DNA from 2 places in the Bacillus sp. N1(2025) genome. Region 2 is predicted to be linked to the other one. Evidence: a T-box and tRNA genes for the amino acid it is inferred to sense, from the RefSeq annotation. Region 2 holds a T-box; the other holds one or more tRNA genes.
What was found. The T-box of region 2 lies ahead of ACNFN4_RS01820 (valine--tRNA ligase). A T-box ahead of a tRNA ligase gene usually reads a tRNA of that ligase, here a tRNA-Val.
Positions count from the first base shown of each region.

Region 1: it has a tRNA-Val gene. The T-box ahead of ACNFN4_RS01820 (valine--tRNA ligase) is inferred to sense a tRNA for this amino acid. The anticodon was not compared.

Region 1 is NZ_JBLTJB010000008.1:17,144-33,137, reverse strand. It holds gene ACNFN4_RS16550 (TIR domain-containing protein) at 1-897, opposite strand, end outside; gene ACNFN4_RS16545 (hypothetical protein) at 913-1,908, opposite strand; gene ACNFN4_RS16540 (ATP-binding protein) at 1,998-3,311, opposite strand; gene glmS (glutamine--fructose-6-phosphate transaminase (isomerizing)) at 4,023-5,825, opposite strand; gene glmM (phosphoglucosamine mutase) at 6,257-7,603, opposite strand; gene ACNFN4_RS16525 (CdaR family protein) at 7,621-9,060, opposite strand; gene cdaA (diadenylate cyclase CdaA) at 9,053-9,874, opposite strand; gene rsiW (anti-sigma-W factor RsiW) at 10,039-10,665, opposite strand; gene sigW (RNA polymerase sigma factor SigW) at 10,679-11,242, opposite strand; tRNA gene ACNFN4_RS16505 (tRNA-Gln) at 11,472-11,543, opposite strand; tRNA gene ACNFN4_RS16500 (tRNA-Tyr) at 11,548-11,632, opposite strand; tRNA gene ACNFN4_RS16495 (tRNA-Thr) at 11,652-11,724, opposite strand; tRNA gene ACNFN4_RS16490 (tRNA-Val) at 11,730-11,805, opposite strand; tRNA gene ACNFN4_RS16485 (tRNA-Glu) at 11,809-11,880, opposite strand; gene ACNFN4_RS16480 (DUF523 domain-containing protein) at 12,061-12,513, shown strand; gene ACNFN4_RS16475 (GNAT family N-acetyltransferase) at 12,532-13,008, shown strand; gene murQ (N-acetylmuramic acid 6-phosphate etherase) at 13,108-14,037, shown strand; gene ACNFN4_RS16465 (PTS transporter subunit EIIC) at 14,165-15,532, shown strand; gene pbp4b (penicillin binding protein PBP4B) at 15,551-15,994, shown strand, end outside.
Region 2 is NZ_JBLTJB010000001.1:313,609-329,602, forward strand. It holds gene hemA (glutamyl-tRNA reductase) at 103-1,470, shown strand; gene ACNFN4_RS01780 (cytochrome c biogenesis protein) at 1,478-2,308, shown strand; gene hemC (hydroxymethylbilane synthase) at 2,343-3,284, shown strand; gene ACNFN4_RS01790 (uroporphyrinogen-III synthase) at 3,274-4,053, shown strand; gene hemB (porphobilinogen synthase) at 4,059-5,033, shown strand; gene hemL (glutamate-1-semialdehyde 2,1-aminomutase) at 5,062-6,351, shown strand; gene ACNFN4_RS01805 (LysM peptidoglycan-binding domain-containing protein) at 6,484-8,364, shown strand; gene ysxE (spore coat protein YsxE) at 8,398-9,420, shown strand; gene ACNFN4_RS01815 (hypothetical protein) at 9,434-9,625, opposite strand; T-box leader at 9,798-10,019, shown strand; gene ACNFN4_RS01820 (valine--tRNA ligase) at 10,078-12,720, shown strand; gene ACNFN4_RS01825 (bifunctional folylpolyglutamate synthase/dihydrofolate synthase) at 12,779-14,071, shown strand; gene ACNFN4_RS01830 (prepilin peptidase) at 14,211-14,963, shown strand; gene ACNFN4_RS01835 (SPOR domain-containing protein) at 15,090-15,994, shown strand, end outside.

The DNA of each region.
Region 1 (15,994 bases), on a different contig from region 2:
CCAATCACTTATATCAGATAAAAATTCACTGACGTTATTTGTGATACTCTTTATTCTTTTTAACTCCTGTAAAGGTTCAATCTTATTTGTATCTTGAGTTATTTTCTGAATCATTTCCGAGTATGCCTTCTCTTTCTCTTCCCAATAAGATATATATCCTATCCTTTGCTCAAAAGAATATATATTAGCTGCAATTGTAGTCGGTATCTCTGAAAGTGAAGGTACAAATTCTTTATCAGAATCTTTTAGTATAACTAATAACATTTTCTCTTTATATTCACGCGAACGCATAACTTCAGATATCTCATACATACAATTTACTGATTTTAAATATTGATCACTAATAATACTAATAACAAAATCGTGTTTCCCAATAGTTTTCATGAAATCTTTAATACTATCTTTAAACTCAATGTTTCGAACATCTCTAGTTAAAGTATAACCCATATTTTTGAAATCATTATCAATTAAATCAGCAAATGCTACATCATTCCAACAATATGAAATAAATATCTTCTGGTTCTTCATCTGTTCAGCCACTTCACTATCACCAATTTTATAAATAGTTTTATTTACTGTTACTAATTCCTCTGCTTTATTAATAGAAATATAATATAGCTTAATGCCTTTTAATGTAAAGTACTCACTTTTAATATTTATAATACCCTCTATCAAATTTTGAACTCTCTCCAAATCAAATCTAAAGGGAAAATTCTTTATTTCTAATCTTTTTCCATCATCTCGTATTCCAAAGACTATATCTCCACCGTTACTGTTCGAGTATGCAACAATTAATTTTGCTATTTCTTCATGACTCGCAATTGGGTGTATATATGTTGTATTCTGTCTATTATTTGTACTTATTTTGTTTTCAATATCTTTAATTGTTCTAAACACTAAAAAGTACCTCTCTTATAACTTAGTCAATGGAATTTTAGATATACCTGTTGTTTTAAGCAAATCACCTAAAGTAACCATTCGTTGTACTTCTCCATCATCCGTCCACAATTGATAGTTGACATCATCTAAAGCCTCTAATTCTTCATCATAATAAAATATTATTTTTTGATAATCACTTGGACGAATAATGATTCTAAAATCATTTCCGTTATACTTAGCCGGAAATACCGTATCAGAATACTTTTCATTCATCCATTCTTCTAAAGTTGCCGGAAGTGTATAATCTTTAAGTCTGCTTAAATATTTAAAAATATTTTCTGTGCTTCTATGTAGTAAATTCTCAACATAGCGTTTCATTTCTTCGGATGAGGTAATAACATGTTTTAATTGATTGATAATATCTTCTTTACTCAGTTCAGAGTTAGTTATAATCTCCATTATTTTATCTCGATTATTAATAATTTCATCTAATTCTTCATACTTAATGTTATTTTCCTCTATTTTTTCCGCTATTCTATATCTTCTCAGATTTTCTTCTGGAGAAGATAACATCATTCTCTTTGAATATAAATTCCCAAACCATTTTTTTGATTTTTCAGGATTTGATAGGAACCAATTAGTTAATCTATTAAAGATTTTTTGGGTAGATTTATTTCTTTCTATCCTGTCAATAGTTTCCTCACTTAGAAGTTTTGATACTTTGAGCTCTATTTGATCAGAGCATATTTCATTAGTCTTAATTTTTTTGGGGTGTTCTTCGAAATAGTGTTCAAATGAAATAATATCTAGTTTCAATAACTGTCCTTCAATTTTCTCACCCAATAATGTTAAGATCTGTTTTAGTTCTTGATCTATATTTTTATCAAGATAAATACAGGCGAACTGTACAAATTCATTAATTTGATTCGGTACAAATGCCGATTCTACAACTTCATCAACACCTGCATCCTTAATCCAAAGAGAAAAAAATGCATTTACCCACTCTGCAAATAGAGTCTTATCATTCAAACAAGCAACTAATTTATCAATATTTGAATCTTTAAAAATATCGTTTATCCAAGAGAATCCAACATTCTCTCCAAAAACCTCAGCCCAGCCTAAGTAAGTATCTTTAGTTGGTATCGATACTCCGTTATAATTAGATAAAATATCCCAAAGTAAGTCCTTATGTGTGCTTTTTTTGTTTTTGGTATGCCTATTGTCACGTTACCATTATTATCTTTAAATGCTAATCGTTTTAAATCTTCCAAATGATTATGAATAGGAACAATTGGACTCTTCTCAATATGCTCTTTAATTTCTTTATAGCTATAAGCCTGAATACTTGATGAAGTAGAGGGTTTTAAAATGCAAATATTAAATTCATTTCTTGTCCCTTTACTTTCTGAACAATAATCTATTAATTCCTTGTATAAAGAGACAGCTACCTTTATTAATTCATTATTCACTGGATTGCTATCTCTAATAGCATTTCTGTCCCTTTCTACTTCAAATAATCCTGAATTAACTACTATAGGAAAACTAAATTCTTCAGTTCCTAATAGAGGAAATTCACAGAAGATCCTTGGCATAGCATCAGGAATTGGTAAGAAATATATTTTCTTGTCTTTACGTTCGATAGCACAACCAATAGTTACATTATTTTCATTTAATATTAGCAACTCTTTAATACTATCAGAAACGTTAATTTGAACAGCTTTTAGCTTCTTATTTGAACGTGAAGTTTCTACTTTCTCCTTTTTGTAACAATCACCATTGTATGTAATAGAGTTGATATTCTCATTAAAAGTTAATACATAAGGAATAGTCTCTTTTAGATCTTCTATCCCTTCCTCTACTGCTTCTTTTATGTCATCATCCTGTATTGAATAAACAAATTTTGTATCCTCATACTCTTCTTGTAATTCCTCTTGATTTCTGCTTACAAGATCTAATTGTTCTAGCATAATTTTTGTTTTATTCTTAATATCGCTATAATCATCTCCTGATCTATCAACAATGAACTCAAATTTTGTATACCTACTATCTTCTTGGCTAAACGACCCTTCAATTCGTACAACCTCTGATAATAAATGAGTCGACATAAAACCTGTTCCAAATTTTCCTGTTTTCTTTTCTTCTGAACTTTGCTTAGATGAGATTTGTGTGATTAAATCTAATAAATTTTCATACGAAAATGGCAGCCCATTATGACTAAATATGATTTGATTATTAGAGTAATCAATTTTAATATCTATTTTCTTACCTTTAGGTGTACAGTCAGATGCATTTTGAATTAGTTCCCATATCCATCTACGCCTAATAGTCTTTTTTTCTATTTCTGAAGACTCTCTTATCTTTTTCAATTCATCCCAAATTGTATTAGAACTCGCATCTAAAACTTTATTTAATAAAACCTCTTCATTAGACATAGTAATAATCAATCCTCTTTTTCGCTGTATTTTTCTGAATTCCCGGGTATTAATTTCTTTATTTATTTTCGGCATTATAAGATTTGATGAACTTCTATATTATTCATTTAAATATCCTTTACGAATTCTCCAACTCTCTTGTCTCTTGATTTAAATAAAGATGATAATATGTTACCTAGATCTCGAATAGGTTTAAACTACTTCAAAAACATTAACTGATATTTCTCAGTATAATGATTTTGTACAACCTTCTAACCAATATTTATTCGTCTCCCTAAACCATTATCATAACAATGTGTTCTTTTGTTTTAAGAACTGTATGAAGGTTTATTTCTAACTCATCTGCAACCTTTCATTGACAATATAATCTAATGATTACCATGTATGTTAATACTATTTTCTAAATATTCAGTTAACAGTTATAATTATTGTTTTATATCAGATAGAAGACTCCTACTATCTTCCTTATTCAATTTATTATAAACGATGAGCATCCTTATTGAAGTTAAAACTTGAATGTTTAGCTCCAGTTTATGTATTTTTTAGATCCTATACCTTTTTCAATCAATTTTTCTACTTAGTTTTCTGTTTAGACATGAAAATACCCCTTTAGATGAGTATATCTAAAGGGGTAGAACGGTGCAACTTTTTCCAAGAACAATACAAACTTTGAATTTAAAACAACATACTGTTTTCTTTCCTTGTCAAATCCTACTCCACCGTAACACTCTTCGCAAGGTTGCGCGGTTTATCAACGTCACAGCCGCGGTGCAGTGCAGCGTAGTAAGCGATCAGCTGCAATGGCACAACAGAAACCAGCGGAGCAAGCGCAGGGTTGACTTCCGGCAGGATGTATCTGTCGTCTGCGTCTTCTAAGCCTTTCAGCGAGATGATGCAAGTGTTGGCGCCGCGGGCTGCGACTTCCTTCACGTTTCCGCGGATGCTCAGGTTGACGTGTTCTTGTGTCGCAAGCGCAAAGACCGGTGTTCCTTCTTCAATCAGAGCGATTGTTCCATGCTTCAGCTCGCCGCCGGCGAAGCCTTCCGCCTGGATGTAAGAAATCTCTTTCAGCTTCAGGGCGCCTTCGACACACACGAAGTAGTCAAGGCCGCGGCCGATGAAGAAAGCGTTTCTTGAAACAGTCAGGTACTCACGTGCGATCATTTCCATTTCGTCCTTCTGGTCGCAGAGGGCTTCCATGGCGTTTGCCGCGATACCTAATTCTTTGACCAAATCAAAACCGATATCAACGCCGTTGCGTTCTGCTGCAACGGACGCAACGATCGCGAGGACGGCAATCTGAGCCGTATACGCTTTTGTTGATGCAACAGCGATCTCAGGACCTGCGTGCAGAAGCAATGTGTAATCCGCTTCACGGGAAAGCGTTGATCCCGGAACGTTTGTAATCGTCAGCGCTTTGTGACCCAGCGCTTTGACTTGAACAAGCACAGCGCGGCTGTCCGCTGTTTCTCCGCTTTGAGAAAGGAAGATAAAGAGCGGCTTCTTAGACAGAAGCGGCATGTTATAAGAGAATTCACTCGCTACATGCACTTCAACCGGTACGTTTGCCCACATTTCAATATATTGTTTCCCGACAAGACCGGCATGGTAGCTCGTTCCGCAAGCCACGATATATATGCGGTCCGCTTCCGCCACGGCGTCAGCGACATCGCCGGCCACGGCCAGTCTGCCGTTTTCGTCCTGATACGTTTGGATGATTTTGCGCATAACAAGCGGCTGCTCATCCGTTTCTTTTAACATGTAGTGAGGGTATGTGCCTTTTTCGATATCACTGGCGTCAAGCTCAGCGATATAAGACGCACGTGTCATGACTTCACCGTCTAGGTTTTTAATCACGGCTTCGTCTTTTGTCACGATCACCATTTCTTTGTCCAAAAGCTCAACGTATTCATTCGTTACTTGAAGCATAGCCATCGCGTCAGACGCCACGACGTTAAACGTATCTCCAAGGCCGATTAACAGAGGGCTTTTGTTTTTTGCAACGTAAATGGTGTCTGTGTTTTCACCGTCAAATAATGCAATTGCGTAAGAACCTTTTAACAGAGTCAGTGTTTTGCGGAACGCTTCTTCTGTGCTAAGTCCTCCCGCCACAAATTGCTCGATCATTTGAACGACTACTTCAGTGTCCGTGTCGCTTTTCAGTTCAACGTTTTCAAGATATTCGCGCTTCAGCTGAACATAGTTCTCGATCACACCGTTGTGAACAAGTGTAAAGCGGCCGAGTGTGCTTTGATGCGGGTGAGCATTCAGGAAGCTTGGTTCGCCGTGAGTCGCCCAGCGTGTATGGCCGATTCCCGCTTGAGATTCAACCGTGTGATCCACCACTTCACGAAGGTCGGCGATGCGGCCTTTTTCTTTGTACACATGCACGCCCTGCTCATTCGCCACAGCGATACCTGCAGAGTCATAACCGCGGTACTCAAGCTTCTCTAATCCTTTTAACAAAATCTCTTTCGCATCAAGCTGACCGATATAACCTACAATTCCACACATATTTTCTTCCTCCTAAAGGTGCAAAAGGAGACGAAGAAAGTCAAATTACAAGGGGACTTTCAATCGTCCCCTCCCACATGTTTTTTTGGAAGATCATGTGATTTCCCTTTGTTCGGAGAGTCGCCCCTCCGGTTTGAAGAAATCCTTACGGCTGTGATCTAAATGAATCAGCCGGGAGGCATCCGCCGAAAATTCGATAACCTCCATCCTCGTCAACTAAGCCGTTTTTCGGGCGCTTAGTTCGGGCGCTGTAATTATAAAAGATGCAAACAATCCCGCCTTTCCTGCAAGTGAAAAACAAAGGCTGAACAAGCTTGATTTTACAGCATGTGCCAAGGACGGTCAATTATTTTTTGCCGCCCCGGCATCATGTTTACTATCATATTATGCTGATCGCACTTGTCTTGTTCGCTCTCTGCTTATAAACTTCGCTACTCCGCTCCCATTTCTGTCCGCACGACATCCACGATTTTTGTGACATATTCGTCACAAAGCTCTTTTGTTCTCGCTTCGGCCATCACGCGGACGAGCGGTTCGGTGCCTGACGGGCGCACTAAAATCCGGCCGTCTCCGTTCATTTCTGTTTCCACTTCAGAAATAACGGCCTTCACCTTAGCGTTTTCTTCTACCTTATATTTATCCGTCACTTTCACGTTCACTAAGAGCTGCGGGAATTTTTTCATTTCATCCGCAAGTTCTGAAAGGGTTTTGCCGGACGCCTTCAGCGTATTTACAAGCATGATCGCGGACAAGAGACCGTCGCCGGTAGTGTTGTAATCAAGGAAAATAAGGTGCCCCGACTGTTCGCCGCCGACATTATAGCCGTCTTTTTTCATCGCTTCTACGACATAGCGGTCGCCGACTGCCGTTTGAACGCTTTTGATTTCTTCTTTTTCAAGCGCTTTGTAGAAACCGAGGTTGCTCATCACGGTCGATACGACGGTATCATCCTTCAGACGGCCTTCTGATTTCAAATACTTCGCGCATATGTACATGATTTGATCACCGTCGACGATGTTTCCTTTTTCATCAACGGCAATGAGGCGGTCGCCGTCTCCGTCAAACGCAAGGCCGATATCGGCGTTTTTTTCTTTGACGAAAGCACTCAGCGCTTCCGGGTGTGTAGAACCGACGCCATCATTAATGTTTAATCCGTTCGGAGACGTCCCCATTGTAGATACGTCAGCATCGAGATCGGCAAAAAGGTGCGTCGCAATGGAAGATGTCGCACCATGGGCGCAGTCAAGCGCTACATGAATGCCTGTGAAATCTTCGTCCGCCGTCTGCTTTAAAAATTGCAGATACTTTTGAACGCCTTCAAAATAATCGTTCACAAGCCCGAGGTCCGCGCCTGTCGGTCTCGGCAGCTTATCTTCCGGTTCATCCATAAGACGTTCAATCTCGGCCTCCTGCTCATCAGAAAGCTTAAAGCCGTCCCCTCCGAAAAATTTAATTCCGTTATCCTGTACGGGGTTGTGAGAAGCGGAGATCATGACGCCCGCCTCAGCATCCATGGCTTTCGTTAAATAGGATACCCCCGGCGTAGAAATAACGCCGAGGCGCATCACTTCAGCTCCGATCGATAAAAGTCCGGCGACAAGGGCTCCCTCCAGCATATGTCCGGAGATACGTGTATCACGGCCGATCAGCACTTTCGGGCGCTGCTTATCTTTGGTCAGGACATAACCGCCAAAACGCCCAACTTTAAAGGCCAGCTCTGGCGTAAGCTCGCTGTTGGCAACACCTCTTACACCATCTGTTCCAAAATACTTGCCCATTTTGTATCGCTCCTTTTTCATTCTGTTGAAGAAGAATCAGCGCTTGATCCGTCTTCATCCTGGTCTTGATTTTGATCCTGGTTTTGACTTTTATTCTGATCGCTGTCAGTGTCGTCTTCCCGGTTCTTGTTCTTGTCTTTGTCTGCGTCTCCGCTTGTGCCGTTCTTATTGCCGGAATCAGCGGAACCGCCGTTATTTTTATTTGAACTTGTGTTTTTCTTAGAAGTCAGCTTGATCTTAACCGTGTCTTTTGACAGGGACCATGTGACGTTTTGCGGGCCGTTTACTTCAAGCTTTACAGAGTGCTCTCCGTCATCCAAGTCCGAGACATTGGCATACAGTTCAATGTCTGACTTTTTCAGCGCCTTAATGTTGGCGGGAGAGCCTTTGGCCGTAATATTTATCGCCTGCGATTCAGGATCGAGAAACTCAATCTGCTGTGAGCCTCCCAGTCCGACCGTCTTGATTCCGACATTGTCAAAATCCTTTTTGTCTTCGCTGTCCACTTTAACATGAAGCGTGATTTTTTCCGGTGATACCTTAGTGACACCCTTAGGAAGCGGGATATCGGCATTGATATCGGTATCTTTATCAATTTTGCCTAAATCAAGAGATACGCCGTCAATAAATTCCAGTGAATCCAGCACATCCTGCGGGCCGTAAACCGTCACCTCACTCGGATTCGAGTCAATGCTCGCAACGCTCACCCCGTCCGGAAGACTTCCCTTCCTTTCGATTTTGAAAGGAAGCTTTTTGCTCGGACTGGCTACGGGAACTGTCACTTTAATGACTGACGGTTCAACATCAACAGGAAGTGCGTTGCCGTCTTTGTCATAGACGGTCACCTTCACTTCCTTTTCAATGGTCTCATTTGCATTTTCAAGGTTCACGGATGCTTTGACAAGTGAAATGTTATCAATCACATTTTTCGAACCTGTAATCTGCACGTTTTTCGGGCTGATAATCGGCTGCTGAGGGGTGTATCCCTTTTTCATTTTGCTTTTATTGTAGTATTCAACTTCCACGGGAAAACTCTCAGCCGTTTTTTCCTGAATCGTAACCGTCGTGACTGACGGGTTAATGGAGATCGTCAGTCCGTCCGATACGTTTTTCGCCTTCAATTCGACCTTATGAGTCCCGGTCTTCAGCTTATTCATATCGGCGTATATCTCAAAATTCTTCGTCTGTCTCGCCTTTTTCACCGCACTTGTCGAGCCTTTAATCGTGACATTTACGGTCTGGGGCACGCCGGTGACGACATAGTTCGCTTCATCATAGTATGCTTTTACAGGAATATCAGTAAGCGTAGCCTCGTCAGTCGTTGATGTCGGAAAAAAGGATTCCCCCGGCTTTTTCGGAGTCGGCGCCTGGTTGTTGTTAACCGCAACGTAAAGCAGCAGCGCAAAGAGCAATGCAATGATCTTTACAGCCCAGCGGTTGTTTAAGAATTTATCCATTTTTCTTGCCCCTCCAGTACCAGCGGTTAGAAGAAGTATCTCTGGCGTTCTTCTTAAACTCGGCTTCAAGCATTTCTTTCAGTGCTTCTTCCGTCAATTCTCTGTGAAGGTCTCCGTTTTTGGCCACACTGATGGCGCCCGTCTCTTCAGATACAATAATGGTTAAGCTGTCCGTCACTTCACTGATGCCGACAGCCGCTCTGTGACGCGTCCCCAGCTCCTTTGAAATAAACGGGCTTTCAGAAAGCGGCAGATAACAGGCAGCCGCCGCAATCTCGTTATTTTTCATAATGACCGCTCCATCATGCAGCGGTGTATTCGGGATGAAGATATTAATCAAAAGCTCCGAGCTGACCTGCGCATTAAGCGGGATGCCCGTCTCAATATAATCGCCCATTCCCGTATCGCGCTCAATCGCGATGAGTGCGCCGATGCGGCGTTTCGCCATGTAGCTGATCGATTTTGTAATCGCTTCAATTGTCTTATGCTGCGCTTCCTCCACGGGGGTTCCGCTCCTGGAAAAGAACCGGCCCCGTCCGAGCTGTTCAAGCGCCCGTCTCAGCTCAGGCTGGAATATAATGATGATCGCTAAAAATCCCCATGTTATCGCTTGGTCCATCAGCCACTGAAGCGTGCTGAGTCCCAAATATGAACTGGCCATCCGGACCAATACGATGACGACGATTCCTTTTAAAAGCTGAACCGCCTTCGTCCCGCGTATGACCATGATTAATTTATATATCACATACCAAACAAGGAGAATATCAACGGCATTGCCGAGGTATTGCAAAAATGGGATGTCCTCAAAAGCCATTTCCTCGTCCTCCAAGAATTCAGTCATTTCGTTTTTCTGTTATGAATTGTGCTGCATGAGCAATATGTACATCATATAGCGTGCTCATTATACCACATTTTGATTTCTCAAGTGAAATGAGCCAGCGCGGCGATGCACAAAAAAGAGTAAAGCGATTATACGCTTTACTCATCTTCATTCGGGTCCAAAGCGCTCACGACGCCCTGGCCCGCCGATTTCAGTTCGTACCAGACCCAGTCAAACAATTGGTTAATCTCTTCAATCTGCCCGGTGACTTGTCCGGCTGAGGCCATGTATTTTTCTCCGTTGACGACGGTCACATTGCCGTCGACTTTTCCTTCAATGAACAGCTTGCCGTTTTTTACTGTGACATCGCCCTTTACGGTCTCGCCTTCAGGGACGGTGACCGTGTGATTCTGCACGACAAGGTTCGGCTGTTTGGACACACTGAAATTGTGGTCATTATGCCAGCTGTTGAAAAAACCGCCGCCCATTAAAATCACAAAAACCGCTGCGGCTGCAATCATCGGATGAGTTTTGATCCATCGTTTTACAGAAGCGCGTTTTTTCTCTTTTGGAAGATTCGCCATAACTTTGGCAGTAAAATCAGCAGGGGCCGTGACATGCGATGTGCTTCGGACGAGTGCTACGGATTTCTCCATTTCATGAAAATGCCGTTTGCAATTCCCGCATGACTGCAAATGTTGTTTTAATACGTTTTCATCTTCAGGAAGGATATCTCCATCAAGATGCTTATGCATAAGCTGCACGATCTGTTCAGGACAGCTCATTTCATCACCCCACTTAAAGATCCCTCAATTGTTTTCTAAGAGCCTCTCTGCCTCTGTGTATCCTTGTCTTGACGGTGCCGACAGGGATATTCAGAATCTCCCCGATTTCAATTAAAGAGAGTTCGTCAATATACTTTAATACAATAACCGTTCTGTACTTGTCAGGCAGCTTTAAAATCTTTTTCTGAATTGTGTCCGACAGCTCCAATGACAATACGGCGTCTTCAGGGAGAACCCCGTCCGCGGCGATCTGCGAATACATCGTCAGCCCTTCTGCTCCCGCTACTTCTGCGTCCAGATAGTAATCAGGCTTTTTCTTGCGGATGCGGTCAATGGTCAGGTTGGTCGCAATTCTGTAAAGCCACGTTGAAAACTTTCTGTTGATATCGAAACTGTCGATATTGACATACGCTCTGATAAAAGCTTCCTGCGCAATATCTTCCGCTTCGTGAACATTGCCGAGCATGCGGTAGCAAAGCTGGTAAATCTTATCTTTATAAAGGTCAACGATTTCTGCAAACGCATTTTGATCGCCTTTTTTGACTTGCTTGATTCTTTTTTTAATCAGGTTTTCCATGTTTTATCTTACCTCTGCCCTTCACCGGTCTGTATCTATACGTTGATTGTTTTAAAAGGTTTCATTTTTTTATTACATTTATTTTACCAAATTTCAGGCAGGGTGTAGATGGAAAATACAGAATATACTGCCTTAACAGCAGCTTAAAAATAGTATATCTGATGAACAATCAGAAATCGAAACAAAATGCTGATAAAAAAAGACACCTTTATGCAAAAGGTGTCTGATACTGGGCTAGCTGGATTCGAACCAACGCATGACGGAGTCAAAGTCCGTTGCCTTACCGCTTGGCTATAGCCCAAAAATGGTGGAGGGGGGCAGATTCGAACTGCCGAACCCTGAGGGAGCGGATTTACAGTCCGCCGCGTTTAGCCACTTCGCTACCCCTCCGTATTTTTTTGAAAAACAGTGCCGGCCAGAGGACTTGAACCCCCAACCTACTGATTACAAGTCAGTTGCTCTACCAATTGAGCTAGGCCGGCAAATATGGTGGAGGATGACGGGCTCGAACCGCCGACCCTCTGCTTGTAAGGCAGATGCTCTCCCAGCTGAGCTAATCCTCCATATGACCCGTACGGGATTCGAACCCGTGTTACCGCCGTGAAAGGGCGGTGTCTTAACCGCTTGACCAACGGGCCGTTATGTCCGCGTCGAGCTGACAAAAGTTATTATATACAGGTTGTACCCCATTTGTAAAGAGAAAAATTATTTTTTTTATTTTCAAACTTTTTTACCCGTTTTTTAACTGAAAAACTCATCCCTCCTCTCTTATTTCATTTATGATGAAAGTATCAAAATATTGAAGGGAATGGACACAGATGATCTTAGTCAGCTCTTGTCTCGGCGGTATCGAATGCAGGTATAACGGCTCTCACGCCGCTTCGGAAAAAATCCGCAGACTCGTAGAAGAAAAGAAAGCTGTTATGGTCTGCCCCGAACTTTTGGGCGGCTTCACCACTCCCCGCGAACCGGCGGAAATCATCGGCGGCACGGGCGAAGACGTGCTGAACGGAACAGCAAAAATCGTAACGGCATCAGGCGAAGACGTTACGGCTTTATATATGGACGGCGCGGAAAAAACGTTAGCATACGCAAAAGAAATAGGCGCCGCAACGGTCATCCTTAAAGAAAACAGCCCGTCCTGCGGCAGCAGCTTTATCTATGACGGCACTTTCTCAGGAAAAAAAATACTCGGAGACGGCATCACTTCCGCTCTTTTAAAACGGGCAGGCTGCCGTGTTCTATCAGAAGATGAATTGGATCAATTATAAAAAAGGAGAGTAGATATCATGGATGTAGCCCTGTCCTTTTATAAACCGGAGCATGCAGACGGGCTTAACGGGTTTGTGCTGAGTGAAGAAGATAAAAAGTTCACAGCTCTGCCGATAGATGTCCTGCCGCAGGCTCTTGTCATCCGGGATCGCTACCCGACAGTCATTTTAAAAGAAGACCGCCCCGTCGGTTTTTTTATTTTACATACCTCAAAAGAAACCATTGCCCCGTATTCGAACAATGTGTCTGCCATTTTGCTGAGTGCGCTGTCCTTACATGCACCGCATCAGGGAAAAGGTTATGCCAAACAAGCGATGCTGCAGCTCCCCGCTTTTGTCGCAAATTACTTTCCTTGGTGTGATGAAATCGTGCTTGCAGTAAACCATCGCAATCATCGTGCAAAGAACCTGTACCGGTCTTCCGGTTTTATTGATAAAGGGCGGCGCAGGATCGGCCCGATCGGTGAACAGCACATTCTGCATCATTTTTTGTGAAAGCGCTTGATTATCCATCTCATCCCTGCCGATTTTTCTTGAAACATCTATTCAGAAGCCCATATACTTCAAGTATTAACGACTTGGGAGGGTACAATCATGACAGACCGGCTTAACATTCACAGATTGACCACAGAAACCAGAAATCCGCAGACCGCTTCAATCCATCAAGCAGACACGATGGAAATTCTCCGCATCATTAACGAAGAGGATTTCAAAGTGGCTGAAGCCGTTCAGCAGGTGCTGCCCGATATTCAGATTGCCGTTCAATTCGCCCATCAGTCCTTACGGCGAAACGGCAGGCTGATTTATGCGGGAGCGGGCACAAGCGGCAGGCTCGGTGTACTGGATGCGGTTGAATGCCCGCCTACATACAGCGTAAGTCCCGACACCGTCATCGGTCTGATGGCCGGAGGGGCAGACGCCTTTTTGCAAGCGGCTGAAGGTATAGAAGACAGCGAGGAAACCGGCGCTCTCGATCTCAAAACGATCGGACTTACCTCAGAAGACACCGTGATCGCCATCGCGGCAAGCGGGCGCACGCCGTATGCGGCCGGTGCGCTGAAATACGCAAAAACAATCGGCGCCAAAACTGTCGCGCTCACATGCAATAAACACTCATTGATCAGCACTTATGCCGATCACAGCATCGAAGTCGTCGTCGGCCCCGAAGTGATTACAGGGTCAACACGAATGAAAGCGGCGACGGCACATAAAATGATTCTGAACATGATTTCCACGGCCGTGATGATCAAAAGCGGCAAAGTGTACGAAAATTTAATGGTGGACGTTCATGTCAGCAACGAAAAATTGAAAGAACGCGCAATCGGCATTATCCAAAGCATCACGGGCGTTCCGTACGACAAGGCAAAAGAAACGCTTGAGGCCGCAGGCAGCCATGTCAAAACGGCAATCGTCATGCTGAAGACGAATTCGGACGAAACACACGCGAAGGCACTGCTCAAAGAATCAGACGGCTTCATTGACAAAGCCATTGAACAGCACGTTTCAAAAGAAAAAGAACGCTGATCGTTCTTTGGTGGAAATAATGTGCTTTTACGAGCCCGCGCCGTTTTCATAATCGGCGCAGGCGCTTTTAGGACGCGTTTCAGGCACAGCTCCCCGGGAAAAATCGCACGGACAAAGGAGGATCTCCATGAGCAAAGAGGCATTTTATCAATCACTGGCCAAAGATGTCCTGGACAATTGCGGCGGTTCATCGAATATTTCAGGCTTTACCCACTGTATGACACGCCTGAGGATTACACCTTTAGATCAGGACAAAACGGATATTGAAGCACTGAAACAGCTTGACGGGGTAATAGGCGTCGTCGAAGCCGAAACACTGCAGATCATTCTCGGCACGGGTGTCGTCAATCATGTCGCCGACGCTTTCGCAAAACTTATGTCATCCGGAAAAAACATTGATTTAAAAGAAGCCGCCTCACGGAAAAAAGCCGATCTCAACAGAAAAAACACCACACCCATCACACGGTTTCTGAGAAAAATATCAAGCATCTTCATCCCCCTTATTCCCGCACTCATTGCATCAGGTTTAATCACCGGTATTACGAAAGCCGTCATTCAGGCCGGCTGGCTCCCGAAAGAATCCCAAATCGCACTTATTTTAACGGTTATCGGTTCAGGCTTGTTCACTTACCTCGGCGTCCTTGTCGGCATCAATGCGGCGAAGGAATTCGGCGGGACACCCGCGATGGGCGGCCTTGCGGGCATATTGATCCTTAACCCTGAGATCGCCAATATCAGTTTGTTCGGAGAGAATCTGCTCCCGGGCAGGGGAGGATTAATCGGCGTTCTTTTCGCTGCGGTTTTTATCGCTTATACCGAACGGTTTATCAGAAAGTACGTCCATCAATCCATCGACATTATCGTCACGCCTACATTGTCTTTACTTATCACCGGGCTGGTGACATATGTCGTGTTTATCCCTGCAGGCGGTTTTATTTCTGATCTGATTACATCAGGTTTATTGTCACTGCTGAATGTCGGGGGAGTGCTCTCAGGGTTTGTACTGGGAGCCGCCTTCCTGCCGCTTGTCGTCACCGGCCTGCATCAAGGCTTGACCCCCGTACATTTGGAATTAATCCGATCAATCGGAGATGACCCGCTTCTTCCGATTCTCGCGATGGGAGGCGCGGGTCAAGTAGGGGCGGCCTTCGCCATCTTTATGAAAACAAAAAAAGCCTCATTGAAAAGAGCGATCGGCGGAGGACTTCCATCCGGTCTGCTCGGAATCGGAGAGCCGCTCATCTTCGGCGTCACGCTCCCGCTCGGCCGGCCGTTTTTGACGGCGTGTTTAGGGGCGGGAATCGGCGGCGCCTTTCAAGCCCATTTTCAGGTGGCTACTTTTTCAATCGGTGTCTCCGGCCTTCCGCTCTCGTTTCTCGTACAGCCGGCTCAAATCGTTTTGTATATCATCGGTCTCTTCATCTCTTACGCGGCGGGCTTTGTGTTTACTTATGCGTTCGGATTTAAGGATGACATGGCTGCTGAATTTGAATAAACCGGGAGGGATCAGAATATGAAAACACTGACAGCCGCCATACTCACAATGGTCATCAGCCTCTCTTTTCTGCCGCAGCACAAAGCCGAAGCCCAATCCAAATTATACGACGCAGCAAAGCTCAGAAAGGTTGATCAAATGATTGAAAAAGACATCGCAGCTGGATTCCCCGGAGCCGTCCTCGTCGTCGTAAAGGACGGACGGGTGATCAAAAAGAAAGCATACGGCTACAGCAAAAAATATGACGGGAACACCCTTTTGACCCGTCCGAAAAAAATGAAAACATCAACCATGTTTGATCTAGCTTCCAATACAAAAATGTACGCGGCCAATTTTGCATTACAGCGACTCGTCAGCCAGGGAAAGCTTGATGTGTATCAAAAAGTCTCGGCTTACCTTCCTGATTTCAAAGACAGAAAAGGCGATCCGATTCAAGAAAAAGACCGCATTCGCGTCATCGAT
Region 2 (15,994 bases):
TCACATTTTCCCGAAGAAACTATGTTATAATTATTATAAATAATAAATTCTATGTTAGAATGATTATAAATAAATTGCGATGTACGGGGGTGCATGAAAGCGATGCATATTCTTGTTGTGGGAGTAGATTATAAATCCGCCCCTATTGAAATACGCGAAAAAATAAGTTTTCAGCCGGATGAGCTTGCAGAAGCGATGCTCCGTTTAAAAGAAGAAAAAAGCGTTCTTGAAAACATTATCGTGTCAACCTGCAACCGCACCGAAATATATGCGGTGGTCGACCAGCTTCATACCGGCCGTTATTATATAAAGACATTTTTATCCGAATGGTTCTCGCTGCCGAAAGAAGAGCTGTCTCCGTTTCTGAAATTTTATGAGAGCGACGCGGCGATCGAGCATTTATTCCGTGTGGCGTGCGGCTTGGATTCCATGGTCATCGGAGAAACGCAAATACTCGGCCAGGTCCGCTCGAGCTTTAAAACGGCGCAGGCAGAAAAGACGATCGGCACCATTTTCAATGAGCTGTTTAAACAGGCGGTGACCGTCGGCAAACGCACGCATGCCGAAACCGATATCGGCGCCAATGCCGTTTCCGTCAGTTACGCCGCCGTTGAACTCGCGAAAAAAATCTTCGGCTCATTGTCAAATAAGCACATTTTGATTCTCGGTGCGGGAAAAATGGGCGAGCTCGCCGCAGAAAACCTGCACGGTCAGGGCATCGGCAAAGTAACGGTCATCAACAGAACGTTTTTGAAGGCAAAAGCGCTTGCTGACCGTTTCTCCGGAGAAGCGCGCAGCTTAAACCAGCTTGAACATGCACTTGCTGAAGCTGATATTTTAATCAGTTCGACAGGCGCAAGTGATTTCGTCGTGTCTAAAGAAATGATGGAGAGAGCGGGCAGACAGCGGAAAGGCCGTCCGTTATTTATGGTGGATATCGCTGTGCCGAGAGATCTCGATCCGGCGCTGAACGATCTTGAAGGTGTTTTTCTGTACGATATTGATGACCTTGAAGGAATCGTTGAAGCCAACTTACAAGAACGCCGTGAAACCGCTGAAAAAGTCGAGCTGTTTATTGAAGCGGCAATTGTTGAGTTTAAGCAGTGGCTTAATACGCTCGGCGTCGTGCCGGTCATTTCGGCGCTGCGTGAAAAGGCGCTGTCCATCCAGTCCGATACGATGCAGAGCATTGAGCGCAAGCTGCCTCATCTGACGGTAAGAGAGAAAAAACTTCTCAGCAAACATACGAAAAGCATCATTAACCAAATGCTGCGCGACCCGATTCTGAAAGCGAAAGAGCTTGCGGCTGAAGCGGATTCAGATGAAAAGCTGAAGCTGTTTATGCAGATATTCGATATTGAGGAAGAGGCCAGCCGCCAGCTGGACAAAAGCCTGGATAACCGCCAGACGGTTCATTCGTTTCAAAAGGCAGAAGCAAAAACGGGCTTACGTCCGCTTGTAAGTGAGTGAGGGCTGTATGATTGATACAGCAATGGCAAGACTTAATGAAGCGACAATTGTTATTTATGCAGTAAGCGTCCTTTTTTACTTTATAGATTTTCTTCAACACAACCGGAAGGCTGGGAAAATGGCCTTCTGGTTGCTTTCTATTGTCTGGACTCTGCAAACCGTCTATCTTTCTTATTTCATGTGGCAGACGGGCAGATTTCCGGTCTTGAATATTACAGAGGCCCTTTACTTTTATGCGTGGGTGCTTGTCACGCTCTCACTTGTGGTCACGCAGATTCTCCGCGTTGATTTTATCGTGTTTTTCACGAATGTCATCGGTTTCTCGATGATTGCGATCCATACGTTTTCACCGACGGATCAGCATTCGGCCGCTTTTTCCGGCCAGCTGGTCTCAGAGCTTTTGGTCATTCATATTACAATGGCGATTCTGTCTTACGGCGCTTTTTCCCTTTCTTTTGTCTTTTCGCTTCTTTATCAGTTTCAATATTCTTTATTAAAGAAGAAAAAGTGGGGAAAATGGCTGTTGAGAATTGAAGATTTGTCAAAACTTGATTATATGGCTTACGTTTTAAATGTCATCGGGGTTCCGATGCTGCTGTTGAGCCTGATATTAGGCGTGATCTGGGCGTATGTGTCGCTGGAAACGCTGTACTGGTTTGATTCAAAAGTGCTCGGTTCGTTTATTGTGCTGCTTTTATACAGCTACTATTTATATATCAGAATGATTAAGGAACTGCAGGGAAAAGTGGCGGCGTTATGGAATTCAGCATGTTTTCTCGTGCTGATGATTAATTACTTCCTGCTCGGAAGCCTGTCGCAATTCCATTGGTTCAGTTAACGCACGCGCCCAAACAGATTCGGGAGGAAAGAAAATGAGAACGATTAAGGTAGGTTCCAGACGGAGCAAACTGGCTATGACCCAGACAAAATGGGTGATTAACAAACTGAAGGAATTGAACCCTTCCTATAACTTTGAAATCCGGGAGATTGTCACAAAAGGCGACCGCATCCTTGATGTTACACTGTCAAAAGTGGGCGGCAAAGGTTTGTTTGTCAAAGAGATTGAACAGGCGCTGCTGCATCAGGAGATTGATATGGCGGTTCACAGCATGAAAGACATGCCCGCCGTTTTGCCTGAGGGTCTTGTCATAGGCTGCATACCGAAACGTGAGGATCCGCGTGATGCGCTGATTTCAAAGGGGCATCAAAAGCTGGACGGCATAAAAGAAGGGGGCATCATCGGCACCAGCAGTTTAAGAAGAAGCGCCCAGATTCTTGCTGAACGCCCTGATCTTACAATTAAGTGGATCAGAGGCAATATCGATACGAGACTTCAAAAGCTTGAAACGGAAGATTACGATGCTATTATTTTAGCGGCTGCGGGACTTTCGAGAATGGGCTGGAAAGATGATGTCGTATCTGAATTTCTCGAACCGGACCGCTGTCTGCCTGCGGTCGGCCAAGGCGCTCTTGCCATTGAATGCAGAGAGTCGGATGAGGAGCTTTTGAAGCTGTTTGCGCAATTTACCGATGAGTATACGCAGCGCACGGTGGCAGCCGAACGGGCTTTCTTACACGCGATGGAAGGCGGCTGCCAAGTGCCGATAGCCGGGTATGCGTCCGTCAATGACCGGGATGAGGTTGAATTGGTCGGTCTTGTCGCGTCTCCGGACGGAAAGACGATTTATAAAGAAACAGCGGCGGGACATGATCCGGAAGAAATCGGGAAACGCTGTGCGGCGATGATGTCTGAAAAAGGAGCCAAAGCATTAATCGACAGCGTGAAACAGGAGCTCGATCAGGATGGCAAATGACCTTCCTTTACAAGGAAAGACCGTGCTTGTCACCCGGAACAAAAGACAGGCCGCACCGTTCCGAAAAAAAGTGGAGGCGCTCGGCGGAACGGCTGTTTCCGCTTCGCTGATCGCTTTTCAGGAAGCGCTCCCGGATGAATGTGCGGACAGTCTCCGGGAAGACCTTTCTGAGCCGGGATGGCTTGTGTTTACAAGCGTAAACGGTGTCCGGTTCTTTTTTTCCTATCTTGATCGGCACGGTCTTGCGCTTTCGGGACGGAAAAAAATCGCAGCCGTCGGTGAAAAGACTGCGCGCGCCCTGAAAGAGCGGGGAGCCCGGACGGATGCGATGCCTGACGAGTATGTGGCGGAATGTCTGGCTGATACTTTAAAACGGCACGCATCAGCTGCCGAACCCATTTCAGTGATAAAGGGCAATTTATCACGCGATGTCATAAAAGCGGAGCTTGAGCCGCTTGGCTATCAAATAAGGGAATGGGTGTTATACAATACCATTCAGGATGAAAAAGGCATGGACGAGCTGAGACGGGCTGCATCCCGCTCTCATTTTGATTTTATTACGTTTACCAGCTCATCGGCGGTGCATACGTTTATGCACGCGGTCGGAGACGGAGAAAAAGCGTGGGAAAACAGCGGTGCGAGCTATATCAGCATCGGCCCTTTGACAGAGAAAGCGCTCTTGGAATACGGGATCTCATCCCATGTGCCTGACATCTATACGATTGAAGGCATGCTGGACGTCATGTGCAGCATGTCGGGAAAGGATTGATAATGATGAATCAAACATTTAACAGACACCGCCGTTTGCGCGCGAACGCTGAGATGAGAGATTTAGTAAAAGAAACACGTCTTCACCCTTCAGATTTTATTTACCCGTTATTTGTCGTTGAAGGACTTGAAGGAAAAAAAGAAGTTCCTTCCATGCCGGGGGTTTATCATGTATCACTCGATTTGTTAAAGGATGAAATGGCTGAGCTGATATCGCTCGGCATTAAGTCAGTCATCGTTTTCGGCGTGCCGGAAGAAAAAGACGCCTGCGGAACCCAGGCTTTTCACGATCACGGCATTGTGCAGAAAGGGATTGCTGAAATTAAAAAGCATTATCCTGAAATGATCGTAATCGCTGATACGTGTCTCTGTGAATACACGGATCACGGCCATTGCGGCGTCGTGAAAGACGGAGAAATCCTCAATGACGAGTCGCTTGAACTGCTGGCGCAGACAGCCGTCAGCCAAGCCAAAGCCGGCGCTGACATCATCGCTCCTTCAAATATGATGGACGGTTTTGTCACAGTGATCAGGGAAGCGCTCGACAAAGAAGGATTCACGAATATTCCGATCATGTCTTATGCCGTGAAATATTCAAGTGAATTTTACGGTCCGTTCCGCGATGCGGCTGACAGCACGCCGCAGTTCGGAGACCGAAAAACATATCAGATGGATCCGGCCAACCGCTTGGAAGCGCTCCGTGAGGCTGAATCAGACGCGGCAGAAGGCGCTGACTTTTTAATCGTCAAACCGTCTATGTCATACTTAGATATTATGCGTGATGTGAAAAACCGCCATCACCTGCCGCTGGTCGCATATAATGTGAGCGGGGAGTATTCCATGGTGAAAGCGGCAGCCCAAAACGGCTGGATTAAAGAAAAAGAAATGGTGCTGGAAATTTTAACGAGCATGAAACGTGCAGGAGCCGATCTGATTATGACGTATCATGCAAAAGACGCAGCAAAATGGCTTGCTGAGTAACGATTTCATTTGACGGGAGCTGAGGCAGATGAGAAGCTATGAAAAATCAAAAGCCGCTTTTAAAGAAGCGCAGAAACTGATGCCGGGCGGAGTGAACAGCCCGGTGCGCGCGTTTAAATCAGTTGATATGGACCCGATCTTTATGCAGCGCGGAAAAGGATCGAAAATTTTTGATATTGACGGCAATGAATATATCGACTACGTCCTGAGCTGGGGGCCGCTCATTTTGGGCCACACAAATGACCGGGTCGTTGAAAGCCTGAAAAAAGTAGCCGAGAACGGGACAAGTTTCGGGGCATCTACTGAGGTGGAAAACGAACTGGCCAAATTGGTCATTGACCGTGTGCCGTCTGTTGAAATCGTGCGGATGGTCAGCTCCGGCACAGAGGCGACAATGAGCGCCCTGCGTCTGGCAAGAGGATATACCGGCCGCAACAAAATTTTGAAATTCGAAGGCTGTTACCACGGCCATGGCGATTCGCTGCTGATCAAAGCGGGATCCGGAGTGGCGACACTCGGCCTTCCGGACAGCCCGGGCGTGCCGGAAGGAATAGCAATGAATACGATTACCGTTCCATACAACGACTTGGAAAGCGTTGCACTCGCATTCCGGGAGTACGGTGAAGATATTGCCGGGGTCATTGTTGAACCGGTAGCAGGCAATATGGGCGTTGTTCCGCCGCAGGAAGGCTTTTTACAAGGACTTCGCGACATGACGGAACAGTATGGCGCGCTGCTCATTTTTGATGAGGTCATGACCGGTTTTCGCGTGGATTATAACTGTGCGCAAGGGTATTTCGGCGTGACGCCTGACTTAACGTGTCTCGGCAAAGTCATCGGCGGCGGTCTTCCTGTCGGTGCGTATGGCGGAAAAGCTGACATTATGGAACGAATCGCGCCGAGCGGTCCGATCTACCAGGCGGGAACATTGTCAGGAAATCCGCTTGCCATGACAGCGGGACTTGAGACGCTACAGCAGCTCACACCTGAATCTTACCAAGAATTTGTGAAAAAAGGCGATATGCTTGAAGAAGGCATTTCAAAAGCAGCTGCAGCACATGGCATTCCGCACACGTTTAACCGGGCGGGTTCCATGATCGGCTTCTTTTTCACAAATGAGCCTGTCATTAACTATGAAGCAGCCAAATCTTCTGATTTAAAGCTGTTCGCCAAATATTATAAAGGGATGGCCGACGCAGGCGTATTTCTGCCGCCGTCTCAATTTGAAGGATTGTTTCTCTCCACTGCGCATACAATGGAGGATATTGAAAAAACCATTGAAGCCGCTGAGAAAGTGTTCCAGGCGATCAGCCGCTGATACCGAAAAGCCGATGCAAGCAAGACTTGTATCGGCTTTTTTCAATGCCTCCATTATCATATTTTCCCGGATTGCGGCATACACCTTTAGTGACATCTAATTGTATGGATTAGATGAAAGGAGGATATGAACTTGCCGCATAATCACCGATTGCAATTTTCTGTTGAAGAATCAATCTGTTTCCAAAAAGGACAGGAAGTTTCTGAATTACTTTCGATTTCATTAGACCCTGACATCAGGGTGCAGGAAGTAAATGATTATGTCTCAATTAAAGGATCATTAGAACTTACTGGCGAGTACAACATAGATCACAGCAGTCATTTTGAAGAGCTTGATAGGGAGCTGAGGCATGTAGAGGAAGTGAGGGCGAGGGAGGATGGCACGGCCGAGCTCATTCATTGTTTCCCGGTGGACATCACGATTCCGAAAAATAAAGTGAGCCACCTCAATGATGTTTTCGTATTTATTGATGCCTTTGATTATCAGCTGACGGATTCAAGGATCTTAACCATTCAAGCTGATTTGGCAATTGAAGGGCTGCTTGAGGAATCCGAGCCAAAAGAGCCGGAGATCCCTTTGTACGTGGCGCCTGAATTTGCCAGAGAAGAAATGATCAATCTTGCCGGACATTATTCTGAGGACGAAAACGAACCAGAATTAATGATACGCCATGAGCCTGAAATACCTTTGACTGTATCAGAAGAAGCAGCACAAGAAACCGAGAAGAACGAGGAAGAAACTCCGCCTTTACTCAGGCAGGAGGAAGAAGAGCCGGAGACTGCTCCGATTCTGAGGGAACGGGAAGAAGAGCCGGAGACTGCCCCTATTCTGAGGGAGCGGGAAGAAGAAGAGCCGGAGACTGCCCCTATTCTGAGGGAGCAGGAAGAAGAAGAGCCGGAGACTGCCCCGATTCTGAGGGAGCAGGAAGAAGAAGAGCAAGAAACTGCCCCGATTCTGAGGGAGCGGGAAGAAGAAGCGCAGGAAGCAGCCCCGATTCTGAGGGAGCGGGAAGAAGAAGAGCCGGAGACTGCCCCGATTCTGAGGGAGCGGGAAGAAGAGCAGGAAGCAGCCCCGATTTTGAGGGAGCGGGAAGAAGAAGAGCCGGAGACTGCCCCGATTTTGAGGGAGCAGGAAGAAGAAGAGCATGAGACTGCCCCGATTCTGAGGGAGCAGGAAGAGGTGCCGAAACCTGTTTCCTTTACTGAGCCTCCTCCTCCCGTTTCCTTTCAACACGAAGAAGAGCCGGAAGAAGCTGAGGAGCCTGCAATCATGTCGGCTGTGAGGAATGAACCTGTATTTGAGGATGATTCAGCAGAAGTGCAGGAAGAGCCAAAAGATGATAACGAGCCGGTTTTCCCTGCGTTCACTCTGACTCCGCATGCAGAAAAACCAAAAATTGCGGAACAGCCCTTCCTTCAAAAAGAAGAGCAGCCAGAGGCCGAGCCGCTTCTCCGTCAGAGCGATCATGAGGCGGCAGAAGACGAAGATGAGCCTGCGGTTTTTCAAGAAGAGCAGGCGCCCGTTTATCGCGAGTTCGTTCCGGAACAGCAGGAAGAGGAGTTTTACAGCGCTCCTAAGCTGCTTGAAGAAGAGGCTCATGATGAAGAAGGGTTTGAAATTGAGGTAAGGAAGATGGCGCAGCCGGAGGAGGAAACCGGGAAGCCTCTCGATTTGTCATTTCAGTTTTCCAAACTGCAGCCTGAGGAGCCGGCGCAAGCTGAACCGCCTGAGCCGCTTAAGTCTGAAAGAAAGAATGAAGAAGCGGCACCGGGAACCGAGCAGAAGGAAAATGACAACTCTCATTACTTGACAAAATTATTTACAAGGGAAGAAGAAAAGTTTTCAAGAATGAAAATTTGTATCGTACAGCAGCAAGATACTATCGACCGGGTGTGTGAACGATATGACATAACATCCCAGCAGCTCATCAGAACGAATGCTTTATCGTTTGATGACGAGCTTGAAGAAGGTCAGCTTCTGTATATACCTGAATATAATAACAGCCATGCGTAAGCACAAAGAGGCCGTAAAAATGTGGTGAATGGAATGGAAGCAGTCCAATCAGTGCTTCAGGAATACGGGCTGGCGGCAGAGTATATTGAGCCTGTCAGCCCGCATGTTTGGAAGGTCTACTCAAACTACGGCATTTTTGCTTTGAAACAGCTCAAGCCGGCCCGCAGCAGTGAATTTACGGATCTTATGATTGAGATTGAGGAGAAGGGCTACCGATCATTTGTGCCGATCTGCCGCACGTATGCCGGCGATTTTTTTGCGGGAAGACAGACGGAGAATTCTTATTATTTAATGCCTTGGCTTCAGTACGATCAGGAAGAGGAACGGGATCAAAAACATGTTTACCTTTTTAAAGAGGTCGCGAAGCTCCATTCCGCGACTGTGCGGGACATCCAAATCCGGACTGAAGATATCAGCGGTTTTTATGAAGCAACGAAAAGAGATTGGGAAAATGATAAGCTTGTCTATGAACAATTCGCCGACCGGGCGGAAAAAGAGTGGTACCTTTCACCTTTTGAACTGCAGGCTGTTACGTATCTTACAGAAACGGTTTCCGCCGTCAATTTTGCTCTGGAACGTCTGGAAGAATGGTTTGAGGCGGCAAAGGACCATGACAAGACGAGAGCGGTGATCAACCACGGCAGCTTATCGAGCCGCCACTTTCTGTATAATGATGCGGGATCGGGCTTTTTCACGAATTTCGAGAAAGCTGCGCTGGGCCCTCCGCAAAACGACCTGCTTGGCTTTTACTCCAGAATGTTCAGAAGCTATCCGAAAGCATGCCCGGAGTGTCTGGACTGGTTTTATACGTATCACAAATCATTCCCGCTCCGTGAAGCGGAAATCAGCCTGTTTCTCAGCTATATGGCTTATCCGTCCGCCATGTACAAAGTGCTGAAACGGTATCAGACCGGCCAAAGGGGCTCTGAAAAAGAAGAGTGCACGCAATTATTAAGAGCGTTTTGGCAGATGAAAAATGTTGAGCCTTTTCTCATGAAGGTTCATCAGATTGAGCGGGAGAAAAAAATAAAAGCGGAAAACGAGTCCTCTTCATAACGGGACTCGTTTTTTATATCCATTCCAAATGCAGGGCGCACGCTAAAAACAGCAGGATGGCAAGCAGCAGGACATCAAAAGTCGTCGGGAAGAAAATCGTCCTGATCCCCTGAAAGATCGTAATCGGGATAATGACTTGCACGGATACAAGGCGGACCTGTCTGGCCCACTGGGGGAGCGAATAAGAATTGAATTTTTTTCTCACGGGCAATTCCTCCTCACATTCGCCTTTCTATGTATCGTATGTAAGGGAAAGGGCGGGGTGCATGCCCATTTATGTATGACGGCAGCGGTTTTTGGAAAAGATGATTGACGAATCAAAAACACTTTTACTATAATAAAGAACATAATAAATAAGATCATGAGCTGATATAAATACACCTGCTTTGAACGGGAAGAGTACAAGAAAGACGCATGAAGAGAGAGAAGCTACTGTGCTGAAAGGCTTCTTATGCCGTCTCATTGGAAGGTCGCCCGGGAGCATAATTTCTTGAACATACAGTAGAGAAATTCGGGCCGCACCCGTTATCCGTTTAAGTGCATGAACAAATCTGTTCATGAAAAAAGGTGGTACCGCGAAAGAGCTTTTCGTCCTTTATCAGGATGAAGGCTCTTTTTTAGTTGCTCAGCCATTTCTAAACATGCTGGAGGGTTATCATGGATACAAACGAACAAACAATGCCGACAAAATATGATCCGTCTGCGATTGAAAAAGGCCGCTATGATTTTTGGCTGAAAGGAAAATATTTTGAAGCGGGCGGCGATCAAACGAAACAGCCGTATTCTGTCGTCATTCCGCCGCCGAACGTGACGGGCAGGCTGCACCTCGGACATGCGTGGGATACGACGCTGCAAGATATCGTTACGCGTATGAAACGCATGCAGGGCTATGACGTGCTCTGGCTTCCGGGCATGGATCACGCCGGCATCGCCACTCAGGCAAAAGTCGAAGCGAAACTCCGCGAACAGGGCACAAGCCGTTATGACCTCGGCCGTGAAAAGTTTTTAGAAGAAACGTGGAAGTGGAAAGAAGAGTATGCTGATTTCATCCGCAGCCAATGGGCCAAGATGGGACTCGGACTCGATTATTCACGCGAACGTTTCACTCTTGATGAAGGGCTGAACAAAGCCGTGCGGGAAGTATTCGTCAAGTTGTACAAAAAAGGCTTGATTTACAGAGGCGAATATATCATCAACTGGGACCCTGCCACAAAAACGGCTTTATCCGATATTGAAGTGATTTACAAAGACGTACAGGGCGCGTTTTATCATTTGCGCTACCCGTTAGCAGACGGTTCAGGCTCAATTGAAATCGCGACCACCCGCCCGGAAACAATGCTTGGCGACACGGCTGTCGCGGTTCATCCTGAAGATGAGCGCTACAAGCACTTAATCGGCAAAACGGTGATTCTGCCGATTACAAACCGCGAAATTCCGATCGTCGGCGATGATTATGTTGATATGGAATTCGGATCAGGCGCCGTTAAAATCACGCCTGCCCATGACCCGAATGACTTTGAACTCGGAAACCGCCACAATTTAGAGCGGATTCTCGTCATGAATGAAGACGGAACAATGAATGAAAAAGCGCTGCAATATAACGGTATGGACCGGTTTGAATGCCGTAAAAAACTCGTCAAAGATCTTCAGGAATCCGGCGTTCTCTTTAAAATCGAAGACCATATGCATTCTGTCGGACACAGTGAGAGAAGCGGCGCCGTTGTTGAGCCGTACCTGTCCACACAATGGTTTGTCAAAATGCAGCCGCTGGCCGATGCTGCGGTTGACCTTCAGTCAAAAGAAGAGAAAGTTCACTTCGTTCCTGACCGGTTCGAGAAAACGTACCTGCACTGGATGGAAAATATCCGTGATTGGTGTATTTCCCGTCAGCTGTGGTGGGGCCACCGCATCCCGGCTTGGTATCATAAAGAAACAAAAGAAGTGTACGTCGGCCTTGAGGCGCCTGAGGACAGTGAAAATTGGGAACAGGATTCAGACGTGCTTGATACATGGTTCAGCTCCGCGCTTTGGCCGTTTTCTACAATGGGCTGGCCTGATGAAAACGCTGAAGACTTTAAGCGGTATTACTCAACCGATGTTCTTGTAACGGGATATGACATCATTTTCTTCTGGGTATCCCGGATGATTTTCCAAGGTCTTGAGTTTACCGGCGAGCGTCCGTTCAAAGACGTGCTGATTCACGGCTTAATCCGTGACGAGCAGGGCAGAAAAATGAGTAAATCCCTTGGGAACGGCGTGGACCCGATGGATGTCATCGACAAGTACGGAGCGGATTCCCTGCGCTATTTCCTGGCAACCGGAAGTTCACCGGGACAGGATCTCCGTTTCAGCTATGAAAAAGTGGAATCCACATGGAATTTCGCAAATAAAATTTGGAACGCCTCCCGTTTTGCATTAATGAACATGGACGGCATGACGTATGACGAGCTTGATCTGTCCGGTGAAAAATCAGTTGCTGATAAGTGGATCCTCACAAGACTGAATGAAACGATAGAAGACGTAACACAGCTTGCGGATCGTTATGAATTCGGTGAAGTCGGACGCCACCTGTACAACTTTATCTGGGACGATGTGTGCGACTGGTATATCGAAATGGCGAAGCTTCCGCTGTACGGGGAAGATGAAGCGGCGAAGAAAACAACCCGTTCTGTTCTGGCATACGTGCTTGACCAGACGATGCGTCTTCTTCACCCGTTTATGCCATTCTTAACGGAGGAAATCTGGCAGCACCTTCCTCATGAAGGCGAGTCAATCACGATCAGCTCTTGGCCGGTTCCGGTGCCCGAACATACGGATAAAGAGGCAGCGGCGGATATGAAACTGCTCGTCGAATTAATCCGTTCTGTCCGCAATATCCGGAGCGAAGTCAACACGCCGATGAGCAAGCAGGTTGAGCTTTACATTAAAACATCTACGGAAGACATTGCCGGCCGCCTTGAGAAGAACCGTTCTTACGTTGAACGCTTTACGAATCCGAGCACGCTGAAAATCGGGACGGATATCACTGCGGCAGACAAAGCGATGACAGCGGTCGTCACCGGAGCGGAAGTCATTCTGCCGCTTGAAGGGCTGATTAACATTGATGAGGAGATCGCCCGTCTGCAAAAAGAATTCGACAAGCTGACAAAAGAAGTCGAACGCGTTCAGAAAAAACTCGGCAACGAAGGATTCATTAAAAAAGCTCCTGAACATGTCATTGAAGAAGAACGCGGAAAAGAGAAAGACTACACGGCAAAACGCGAAGCTGTCCGGCAGCGGATTGCAGAGCTGAAAGGCTGATAAAACAGCGGGGCGGTTTCCTAAGAAACCGCCTTGTCGTATAAAAGAGGGGATTTCATTGTTTAATACGTACAAAGAAGCGATCAGCTGGATTCACGGCAGACTCAAGTTCGGCGTTAAGCCGGGCCTTCTCCGTATGGAAAAGCTGATGGAAAAACTGGAACACCCGGAAAAGAACATTCGCGCCATTCATGTGGCGGGCACAAACGGCAAAGGATCGACCGTCGCTTTTATCCGTTCCGTGCTTCAAGAAGCCGGTTATACGGTCGGCACGTTCACATCGCCTTACATTATTACGTTTAATGAGCGTATCAGCGTCAACGGCACGCCGATTTCTGATGAGGAATGGAGAACGCTCGTTAATGACATAAAACCGATAGTCGATGAGCTTGATAAGACCGATGCCGGAACGGTGACAGAATTTGAAATCATTACAGCGTGTGCATTTTTATATTTTGCGAAGCGGGCTGATATCGATTTTGTCATTTTTGAAGCGGGGCTCGGCGGCACATTTGATTCAACCAATATTGTGAAACCGCTCCTGTCGGTCATTACAAGTATCGGACATGACCATATGGCCATTTTAGGCAATACCATCGAGGAGATCGCCGGGCAGAAAGCCGGTATCATTAAAAATTCCATTCCGGTCATTACGGGCGTCAATCAGCCGGAAGCACTCGGCGTTATTGAAGCGGAAGCCGAAAAAAAGCAGGCTCCGTATCAGTCACTATATAAAACGTGCAGACTGTTTAATGAAGCGGCGCTTCCGTCCGGTGAAAGCTTTTCGCTGGAAACGGAAACGAAATGCTATGAAAACATTCAAACGTCGCTGATCGGCATTCACCAAAGGCAGAATGCGGCATTGGCGATATTGGCCGCTGAATGGATGAATCGTCTGGGAGCCGCAGTCATTTCTGAAGAAGCAATGCGAAACGGTCTGGAAAAAGCTTCATGGCCGGGCCGGTTTGAACGTCTTCAAAGCCGCCCTTTAGTGTTTGCGGACGGCGCGCATAACGAAGAGGGCGTTGAAACGCTGACAGAAACGATCAGGCAGCGCTTTTCCGATAAAAACGTTCATGTCGTATTCAGCGCATTAAAAGACAAACCGTATCAGGAAATGATTAAAAAGCTTGAAACCGAAGCGGACTCTATTCACTTTGTATCATTTGACTTTCCGCGTGCTTCAAGCGCCGAAGCCCTTTACAATGCAAGCAGTCTTGCGGCTAAGAGCTTCGATGAGAACCCGGACAGTGTGAAAGAATGGATAGAACAAAAAGACGGGGCGGATGATGTCATCATCATTACCGGCTCCTTATATTTTATTTCAGAAATGAGAAAGCGGCTTATCTGACAGCCCCTCGGATGCCCGGCAGACCCTTTTCCGGTTTTGCCGGGTGTTTTTATGCTGAAAATATATTTTCAGCCATTTCAGTCATGGTGTTTTTCTTTGCTATAATCTGAGCCAGATTGATAGTAAAGGTGTGGTCTGAGTGCTTTTGATTCTGTTTTTTCTCGGCTTGATTTTCGGTTCTTTTTTTTATACAGCAGCGTGCCGTATCCCGCTGCGAATCTCGGTTATTTCGCCGCGTTCAGCCTGTTCGTTTTGCCGCTTGCCGCTCTCCTGGGGGGAACTTGTGCCCGTCGTTTCCTATATTCTGCAAAGAGGCAGATGCAGAAACTGCCGTGCGAAGCTGTCGGTTATGTATCCGGCGGCGGAATGCTGGACGGCGTGTTTATTCACTGCTGCAGGCATTCATTTCGGTTTCTCAAAAGAACTGTTAGTCGCGCTGTTATTTCTGTCTCTGCTCATGATTGTTACTATGACGGATCTGCAATATATGCTGATTCCTGACAAGGTTCTGCTGTTTTTTCTTCCGCTTTTCATCGCCGGCCGTATGTTTTCTCCGCTGGATACATGGTATGCAGGGTTTGCCGGAGCCGTTTGCGGATTTTTTCTGCTTGTTTTTATCATGTTTGTCAGTAAAGGAGGCATCGGCGCAGGTGATGTGAAACTGTTTGGGGTGATCGGCCTGCCGCTCGGCGTGAAGCTCGTGCTCATTGCATTCTTTCTTTCCGTTATGATCGGAACCGTATACGGTATGTGCGCCGCAGCCCGGGGCAGGCTTGGTAAAAAGCAGCCATTTCCGTTTGCGCCGGCCATCTCAGCCGGGAGCGCTTTGAGTTATTTATACGGTGAAGAGCTGTTTTCGTTTTACATCAAGCTCGCTTCAGGCGGGGCTTGAAAAATTTGGCGAACGTTTTTTGGACAAGACGACAAAAGTCTTGTTCTTTTTTTTTTCGCCTATGCTAAAGTGTGAACCATGATCAGTTCAAGGTACGGCCAAGACGAATGCAAGGGGGAAGAGACGTTGAAAAAAAGGAAGAGCAAAAAGCACAGCAAAGCCAAAAATAATGCCCTTAAAGTAACCATTAACGGACAAGAAGAAACGATGTATGGACAAGAAGATGTGAAAGAAGGCGGGGAGAAAACCGTCACATTTTCAAATTGGGAGGAAACAAAAAAGGCGGAGCAAGAGACTGCCGCATCCCATGAAGATCCGAAAGAAGAAGATTTCAATTGGGACCATGAGAAGAATTCTGAGGTATTTGAAGATGACCCGAAAGTCGTTCCGCCATACCAGAAGAAAAAAAACGGCCCTCATTTTCCGAAAAAAAAGCAGCCGTCTTCTCCAGTTAAAAAAGCGGTCACGACAATTGCCGTTGCGGCTGTTTTAGGCACCGGGCTCGGTCTTGTCGCCTTAAATATGTCGGGAAGTAAAGAAGCCTCCGCTCCTGCATCAGCTGACAAAGGTTCACAAGGGCAGACGGCGAAAGCGGGAGATGTTTCTAAAGACAAATCTGAAACAGCCGGCACAGGAGATGCGGAAACTTCAGAGGGAAACTATAAAACATATGCGGTGCAGGCCGGAAAATTTTCATCAGAAAAAGGAGCGCAAACGCTTGTTGACCAGCTGACTGAAAAAGGATACTCGGCCGTCTCATTGGCTAAAGAAGACGGATACACATACGTGATCGCCGGGCTTGCAGCGGAAAAAAGCTTATCACAGCAATTGGGTCAGACACTGATAGACCATGATTTTGAGGCTTGGGGCGGTAAAGAGCTCAGCTTTGCGGTCGATTCAGGACTGGAAGACTCTTTTAAACAAGCATCTGAGCTCTCCGCCAAAGCGATTACCGGCAAAGATCTTTCAAAAACGGAAGTGGCTGAAGCGGCAAAAGCGGCAGACGGTGCAGACGCCGCTGACAAAAAGCA